One region of the Shewanella eurypsychrophilus genome, then DNA from elsewhere that is predicted to be linked to it. Evidence: predicted binding sites of a transcription regulator. Region 1 holds the regulator's gene; each other region holds the start of a gene.
The links. Region 1 encodes sigma-54, which starts transcription at its own class of promoters, with help from an activator protein. Its sites were predicted from a motif close to GTTGGCACGNNNNTNGNNT; they were not measured.

Region 1 (2,209 bases):
GCAGCAAACCCGCAGTTTATTCTTCTCGATGAACCTTTCGCAGGTGTCGATCCTATTTCAGTTATCGACATCAAAAAAATCATCGAACAACTTAAAAGCCGAGGGCTTGGTGTGCTCATCACAGACCATAATGTGAGAGAAACATTGGATGTTTGTGAGCGAGCATACATAGTAAGTCACGGAAATTTGATCGCTGAAGGCACACCCGCTGAAATCTTGGACAATCAGCAAGTGAGAGCTGTGTACTTAGGTGAACAATTCAAGCTATAGTTAATCAATAAACTCTTTCTTCCTCGCGTATTAAGAGCAAAAAAAATTTACCAACGCTCAGCTTACTTACAGTGAGTTTAGGGGCCAGAGAAACCCCAGTTCAATTAAACAGGCTTTCTCATTTTATAATTACAATGAAGGGAATAGCGGTAAATGAAAGCGTCACTCCAGCTTAAAATGGGTCAGCAGTTAACCATGACACCGCAACTGCAACAGGCCATTCGCCTTTTGCAGCTATCGTCGCTGGAACTGCAACAAGAAATCCAACAAGCATTAGACTCCAACCCCCTTCTCGAATTAGACGAGGAGCAAGTTGATCTCCCGGTCAATGGTGAAGATAAAACCATTGATTCAACTGAATTCAGTTCTGGCTCAGAGGATGATGCACCTCTCGATAGCTCAGCAGTAGATACTTCTGAAGCCTTAACTCAAGACTCGATGCCTGAAGACTTTCCTACGGACACCACTTGGGATGAGGTGTATACCGCAACGCCAAACTCTAGCTCTGGCGCTATGCGCGACGATGATATGCCTTTTCAAGGAGAAACTAGTGAAGGCTTATACGAGCACCTAGAATGGCAAAAGAACCTTACACCTTTTTCCGATAATGACCTCGCGATAGCAACCGCTATCATAGATGCTGTGGATGAGAGAGGCTATCTCACCCAAAGCGTCGAAGATATTCTTGAAGCGATGGGCGATCCAGAAATTGAGCAGGATGAAGTTGAAGCCGTTTTGAAACGTGTACAACATTTCGATCCCATTGGAATTGCAGCGAGAGATATCAGTGAATGCTTAATGATCCAACTTGCACAATATGCTGACACTACACCACATATCGATAATGCGCGTATTTTAATAGCAGATCACCTTGATTTAATAGCAGGACGAGACTTCCGCTTATTGATGCGTAAGACTAAGCTCAAAGAAGATGATCTTAGAGAAGCTATTGAGTTGATTCAAACGCTTAACCCTCGCCCAGGGTTAGCCATTACACTTGGCCGTGATGAATACGTGATCCCCGATGTCACTGTCACCAAGAAAAAAGGCCGCTGGGTCGTTGAGCTCAATCCAGACTACATGCCTAAAATCAATGTAAATCAACATTATGCTTCTATGGCAAAAAGCACCAAAAACCAAGCTGATGGCCAGTTTATCCGTGGACATCTACAGGAAGCTAAGTGGTTTATCAAAAGCTTAGAGAGCCGAAATGATACCCTGCTAAAAGTTGCCAACTGCATTGTAAAATTTCAGCAAGGTTTCTTTGAATTTGGTGAAGAAGCGATGAAACCTATGGTGCTTAACGATATTGCAGAAGCCGTTGAGATGCACGAGTCCACCATTTCGCGTGTCACTACTCAAAAGTATATGCATACTCCGCGAGGCATATTCGAGTTGAAGTACTTCTTCTCGAGCCACGTAGGAACTGATGATGGTGGTGAGTGTTCATCAACCGCTATTCGTGCCTTTATTAAGAAGTTAGTAGCAGCAGAAAATCAGAAGAAACCTCTGAGTGATAGTAAGATGGCATTGTTATTGGCAGAGCAAGGCATCAAGGTTGCCAGACGAACCATAGCCAAGTATCGTGAAGCTATGATGATTCCACCTTCGAATCAACGTAAAAGTTTATAAACAATCAATTTAGACCTTAAGTCGAAATAATCTATTCTTCACTTAAGGTCTGAGCCGCACTCAAAAAGAGCAGATGACCAGAAGAAGCCTGCAGTCGAAAATATGGCTAACCTCCTGGTATAACAGGGAACAGTGTTGTGAGTTAAGCCAAAATAACTTAGCGAAATCAGCCAAAGAGTTATCTATAATCGGAAACTGGAGGAGTATTTCTATGCAAATAAACCTAACTGGACATCATATCGAAATCACCACATCACTAAGACAATATGTTGAAGAAAAGTTTACTAAGCTTGAACGACATTTCGAT
Region 2 (2,209 bases), 570 kb from region 1:
AGGAGCTGAGACGGTATAGAAAGAGGCGATCATAGCCAAAATGAAAAAAGCCCGCATATTCACCTTTAGATAAATAATGAAACTTACAATCTAGCTGTCTCTCTGATTAAAGAGCTGGGTAATGGATCAATTAGCCTCTCAAGCCAAAAAAACTAGACCTTTGTTGCTGATATTGAATAAACCAAAGGAACACGTTGCTCTTGGTGCTCCATATAATATCTTAGCACTTGCTCACCAGAAGCTTGAATATGAGTCTCTTCTACCAGTCCCTCGAAACAGTTATAGGGGCTAAAATCAAACTCGTTATAGTGGGCAAGCTTAAGTCCGGCTCGAAGCAAGGCATTAATAATGTCTGAGATAGAGTGAGGCCAAGTGATCAGGGTATCTTTCTCTCCCGAGCAGTTTTCAGTGTAGGTTCCTTCCTCATCGACATCTGGCTCAGTTTGAGAAAAATAGCTATAGCCATCAAACAAAGCCTCTAAAGGATGAAATTCCACCATATAGAACTCCCCACCAGCTTTGAGGCAGTCATTGACCACTTGGGCCCACTGATCGAGATCTGGCAACCAACATAATGCGCCATATGAGGTAAACACAATATCGTACTGCTTAGATATGTTCTTTGGCGTGCCATATACATCGGTACAGATAAACTCAGCCTCAAAACCAGCCTGTTGCGCTAACTCTTGGGCTTTCTCTATTGCTGTAGACGAAAGATCGATTCCGGTAACCTCGGCGCCATTTCTCGCCCAAGATAGGGTATCTAGTCCGAAGTGACACTGAAGATGAAGCAAGCTCTTACCTTGTACATCAAGCTCGTTGAGCTCGATTTCTTTCAGGGAACTCTTTCCTGATAAAAAACCCTCAACATCATAAAACTTTGATGCCACATGAGTATGAGTACGCTTATTCCATGCAGATTGGTTAATTGCTAAGTAATCCATGCTTCTCTCTTATTTATTTTTATCCGCAGCGAGCAACTCGCTATATTGCGTAACTGGCAGTGACGAAATTCACCACTTTTACAGGTCTAAAACCTCATTGATTAACCATCGAGGTTAACATTGTCGCAAACCTTTCCAAACAAAATAGATAATATTCTTTAAAAACATAAAGATATACTTTTGGCATGAACACTGCAAATACTTGAGAATGAACACTGCGAAAAACAACAACAGAATTGATTTCAAAGGAATAGAAATATGACCATTCGCCCTACCGTACTCGCCTCAATTTTTGCACTATCTCTTTCAGGCTGCATTATCAATGTTAATGGTGCCAGCATGGAGCCAATGGAACATAGCCAACAGATGCTACAAATTGATGCGAGTCAGCTTAATGCATTAGTGGCTAATACAGGAGCGGGCTCACTGGAAATAGAAGGTGTTGAGGGGTTAAGCAATATTACTCTTGAAGCTGATATCTATACCTATGAAGATATGGAGCCAAATTTATCTTTGACGCAAAAGGGCAGTACTGCTTATCTTGTTGCCGATTTTGGCCCACGCATAGGTTCAGGCAACTCGCCTTACATCGACCTAATCATAAAAGTGCCAGCAAAAATGAAGATGGATATCGATGATGGATCAGGCAGTATTAAGATCTCAGGAGTCGATGCAGACATAGAATTAGAGGATGGTTCTGGCAGCGTAGAAATCAGTGGCGGACGCAACCTAGACATACAAGATGGATCTGGGTCTATTACTCTAGAAAATATTAATGGCAACATTGAATTAGATGATGGCTCCGGTTCGATCGATATCACTCAGGTTAATGGTAATGTCACGATCACTGACGGTTCTGGCGGTATGTATGTGAAAGATATTCAGGGAAAAGTCACTATCGATGATGGCTCAGGTGGCATTGAAGTCATCAACACCAAAGGCTTAAACATCATAGAGGCAGGTTCTGGTAACCTCAGCTTTGATAAAATCGATGGCCAGGTCAGCATGCAGTAACCAACTCAACTTCCCGGCGCAGCGACTCTTGCCAATATTGAAGGTCGCTGCCCACCCCAAACCGGCTCACTATCACCTTAGCTTTCCGGTCAACGAACCGTATAGTCACTCAATGAGATCGCTGCTTATTAGTGACCTGACTTGTTAAGACCCATCCCAGTAAGTGTATCTAACTTCTCAGCCATACCATCGGCATATGTTCTAAATACAAAAAACAGCACAGAAATCACACTAGCTGCGAGTAGTCCCCA
Region 3 (2,209 bases), 1.3 Mb from region 1:
TGACTCGAGCCTGGGTCGAGACTGGCATTTGAACCGACATACTTTACAGTAAGCTCGGCACTTTTCAATTGCGCTTCAGAATTGCCACTGGCTTCATTTGAGAGCTTATTTGAGGCCTTGTTTGAGCTGTCAGCACTCGACAAACTTGTCATTTCCGCCTGAGTTTTCTCACCTAAAATATTGACAAACTTGCCGTCCTTCCCTTGCTCTAACGAACCGCTAGTTCGGCTAACACCTTCATTAGTTTGTTGAGCCGTTACTCCTTTAGCTTCAAGATTTTTTTCTGGTGCCAACCCCGTAGACAAGTGAGATTGGCCACTTGGCAGCTCACTCGACTGCTTATTCTCGCCGGCTAATTTATCACCACTTGTTCCACTACTGATTGCTGCATTCGTTCCGGTATTGATCCCAGTACTGACTTCTGTATTAGTCCCAGTATTGGTTCCCGTGCTAGCGAGATTCGCTTCATGGTCAGTTTTGGCGTAAATATGACTAAACTGGGAAGTTAATTTAGCTAGATCTTGAGGAGATAACATTTTCAATTCAGCTTCAGATAATCCCGTTTCTTTTACTAACTGTTGAACAGTATCTTTATCGAGTGGAATTTGAGTTTCTGGATCTATCAGCGGATATTTATCAAATGTCTTTGTATCTGTAAGGTTGAGCTTAGTTATTTCACTTTCACCTGCAGCAACTAACTCCTCATTAAGGATATGCTCAGGACTAACCGCTTCGCTATTAATGAGGAGAGGATTAGCAATATTGATGCTCTCGTCGGACAAGACCTCGCTCTGTGTTCCTGCATCAAGCGGCAAATCTTCGCCGCTTTGATTTAATGCTTGAGTGGATTCAAGTTCCATTGCTAGGTTTATTTGCGCGAGAACATGGTTAACGTCATCCGCCGCATTATCTGACACACTAAGATCTTGTGAGTCTTTACTTTGAGTTTGATTATGCTCAACTGAAGTTGACTCACCTTGAGCCCCCTTTTTTGCTTGATTTGCCTCTTTAGCACTAATACTCGCTTGTTCTAATGCCGCAGAAAAATCTCCAGATTCAGATGATTGAGTCTTGTCAGCCTGTTTAATTTCACCAATTGACATCTTATCTGATGAAGTATCTGTATTCGCCAATAATATGTTTGACATTTTCTGCATAAAGCCTCCAACAAGGCTGGTATTCAATAAAGAAAAACTCTTTTATAAAAAGAAAGATATAGCGTCAAATTAGTGAACAGAAAACAAATGAACGCTACCAATAAAATATTAAAGCAAAAATCACGCCAAAAACAATTACAAAATAAAAATTAGCAAATTTAACGCGTTCTCTTTCTATAAAACTGTTGAGAAGCGAATTCATCGATCATCTTTTGCTCAAGTCTTAAGGCAACTTTTTCGGCCTTTTTAGCTTTATGTTCCAACAATAGTTCTACCGCTTTTCGTTTTTGCTGCTTTTCTTGCCAAAATAGTTGCCGATGTTTTCTTTGATTATCCGCTTCGGTTACAGTCAGGATCTGCTTTGTGATCGCATCATCAACTTGACGAACGAATTGGTGAAACTGGTGATAGTAACTGGCGCTGATAGTTTTGCCATGGTGGCTTTCCATCTGCTTCATATAATCTAAGCGATAATTACGGAGTGCATCTAGCTGACTTTGGCATTTTTGAAAATGTAATTGTGCAGACTTTAACTGCAACGAGGCTTGTTCTTCCGCTTCGTTCGCAAGTTTTAGTACTGTTAAAAGTGGATCTGATTTAGCCACGCTTTCCTCCCGTGCATATGGATACGTTTAGCTTTCTAAAGGTGACTAAACTTGGCACTGTGCACTTAACTGTGAAAGCATCAAATGACTGCTATCGAAGCTGAGTGTTTCCTTCATCGTCTGTCTCAAAAATGCATTCATGGCTGGTTGAAGACGAATCGCATTATCAATTCTGGGATCGCTTCCTTGGGTATATGCCCCAATAGAAATAAGATCCTTATTTTGCTGAAATAACGAATACACTTGCTTTACTCGTCGCATCGACTCCAAATGTTCGCTACTTATCACCATGGGTGCCACACGACTAATTGAACCTTCGACGTCGATTGCAGGATAATGACCTGAATCAGCGAGCGTTCTTGAAAGTACTATATGACCATCCAAAATAGCTCTGGCTGCATCGGCAATGGGATCTTGTAGATCGTCACCTTCGGTTAATACTGTATA
Region 4 (2,209 bases), 2.3 Mb from region 1:
AGGGGTTAACCCAAATAAAATAGGTATCGCAGTTACCAGCATCGATGGCACGACTATCGGTGCTGGTGATTACCTTGAACCTTTTTCCATTCAGAGTATCTCTAAAGTTTTTAGCTTAACCTTAGCGTTAACACTTTATGAAGAGCAGGAGATCTGGTCTCGTGTAGGTAAAGAACCTTCGGGGCAGTCTTTTAACTCTTTAGTGCAGGTTGAGCTTGAACGAGGTTTACCGAGAAATCCTTTTATTAACGCGGGTGCCTTAGTCATTGCCGATCTGTTGCAGGCACGATTAGGTGCGCCAAAGCATAGAATGATAGAGCTAATTCGTGGCTTAAGTACTAACCCTTCGCTTATTTCAGACAAAATGGTTGCTTCATCGGAGTTTGAACATAGTGCTCGAAATGCCGCAATTGCTTACTTAATGAAATCCTTCGGCAACTTTAATAATGATGTCGATACGGTTTTACGCAGTTATTTCCATTACTGTGCCATGCGGATGAGCTGCGCCGATCTTTCGAAGGCGATGTTATACCTTGCTAATAAAGGTCGATGTTTAGATGGTACTCAGCTCATTTCCCCGATCCAAACAAGGCAGATGAATGCATTACTGGCTACTTCTGGCCTATATGATGGAGCGGGTGAGTTTGCTTATCGAGTGGGTATGCCTGGAAAGAGTGGTGTTGGCGGTGGGATCATCGCAGTGATACCTGGTGATATGGCCGTGTGTGTTTGGTCACCTGAATTGGACCATAATGGTAATTCTCTCGCGGGTACAGCAGCTCTCGAGACACTGTGTCAGACCTTAGGTCGTTCGATTTTTTAAGCGAAAATTTACAACGCTCTCCAATATAAGTTAATTTTCCCTCTTTTCTGAGAAGTTTACATTTCCTGTTAGTGAATTGACCAACAACTGGTGCGATTCACTAAACTTTTCCCTCCAATATCTATGCCTATAGTGAAAAACATCTAGTTATCAACTTGTTGTGTGTTTTGGCATGGCTTGTGCTTTATATTGATTATGAGTGTGATAGTTAAGGTGGTTAAGAATTTACCTACACTGATTAGCTAGCACCAAGAGAATAATTCATTTAAGGATCAAATTGATGAGAAAATTAGCAACGTCTATAGGAATTAGCGCAGTCTTATTCGCGAGTGGAACTATCACTTCAGTATCTGCTCATGAAGAGTATTCATCGACTCGCTATTCAAGCGATCATAGTCAGTGTGAAGTCGCATTAAATTACGATATCTCTGTCGAGCCAACAGTCATGGCGGTGAGTGATGCTGGTAATGAAGTTTACCGTATTGAGATGGGAAAGCTATTTGTTCAAGGTAAGCAGGTTTCCTTAAACGCCAAACAAAAGCAGCTTGTAACCCAATATCAAGATGAGGTGTCTAGTCAGGTTCCTGAGGTGATCGGGTTAGTGCACGATGCTGTTGGAATAGCCTCTACTGCAGCGAGCATGGCTTTAACTCCGCTATTGGGAGATGCTGCCGGTGCTAAACTCGATGAGTTGATGGATGGGCTTGAAGAAAGAATTGAGAAAGTCGCATATCAAAATGGTGATAAGTTTTACCTTGGCGCGACTCAATCCTCTTTAGAGGACACCTTTGGAGAAGAATTTGAGCAAGAAGTTGAACAATTAGTTAGAAATTCTATCGGCAGTATGATGGTTAATTTAGGCAGTGAAATGCTTGCGGGCGATGGTGATTCTTTTGAGCAAAAAATGGAAGCATTTGGTCAGAAAATGGAAAACGTAGGCCAAAATATTGAGCAGCAGATGGAGACTCAAGCCCAAGAACTTGAAGCTAGAGCAGACAGAATGTGTGATGACTTTCAGCTGTTGATCGCCCTTGAGCAAAAATTAAGAACTGAAGTGCCGGAGTTAGAAAACTATCCTCTTATTGATTCTCCTAAAGTGGAGTTACTCGAATAGTCTCGCAGCCGATACATGGTTTACCCCGTTAATACCTTAGACTCTTGTTGCTCCCTCCCTCATTTGCAACGCCCCTGTATTTGAATTGAATACAGGGGTTTTCTTCTTTCAGCATGTTTCACCTTTTCTGCATAAAGATTATCAATCAGGTATTAGAAATAAAGCGCAAATCTTTGGTATACTTATAAAAAATAATAACAACTGGCCCTCATCCGTTAGAGTGGTTCAGATATCTGACTCTACTTTAGTGTACTTCACTTTTAGTAAGTATC

Region 2: a site for sigma-54 is predicted at 1,124-1,142, ahead of FM038_RS24340 (DUF4097 family beta strand repeat-containing protein). Genes of this name have one in related genera too.
Region 3: a site for sigma-54 is predicted at 1,269-1,287, ahead of FM038_RS15950 (flagellar hook-length control protein FliK). Genes of this name have one in related genera too.
Region 4: a site for sigma-54 is predicted at 990-1,008, ahead of FM038_RS06310 (YggN family protein). Genes of this name have one in related genera too.

What each region holds. Positions count from the first base shown of each region.
Region 1 covers NZ_CP045503.2:5,077,419-5,079,627, forward strand. The annotation lists gene lptB (LPS export ABC transporter ATP-binding protein) at 1-270, shown strand, start outside; gene FM038_RS21750 (RNA polymerase factor sigma-54) at 424-1,902, shown strand; gene hpf (ribosome hibernation promoting factor) at 2,114-2,209, shown strand, end outside.
Region 2 covers NZ_CP045503.2:5,650,841-5,653,049, forward strand. The annotation lists gene FM038_RS24330 (transporter substrate-binding domain-containing protein) at 1-57, opposite strand, end outside; gene FM038_RS24335 (class I SAM-dependent methyltransferase) at 153-944, opposite strand; gene FM038_RS24340 (DUF4097 family beta strand repeat-containing protein) at 1,203-1,958, shown strand; gene FM038_RS24345 (phosphatase PAP2 family protein) at 2,087-2,209, opposite strand, start outside.
Region 3 covers NZ_CP045503.2:3,755,395-3,757,603, forward strand. The annotation lists gene FM038_RS15950 (flagellar hook-length control protein FliK) at 1-1,157, opposite strand, end outside; gene fliJ (flagellar export protein FliJ) at 1,316-1,762, opposite strand; gene fliI (flagellar protein export ATPase FliI) at 1,808-2,209, opposite strand, start outside.
Region 4 covers NZ_CP045503.2:1,498,505-1,500,713, forward strand. The annotation lists gene glsB (glutaminase B) at 1-823, shown strand, start outside; gene FM038_RS06310 (YggN family protein) at 1,104-1,937, shown strand.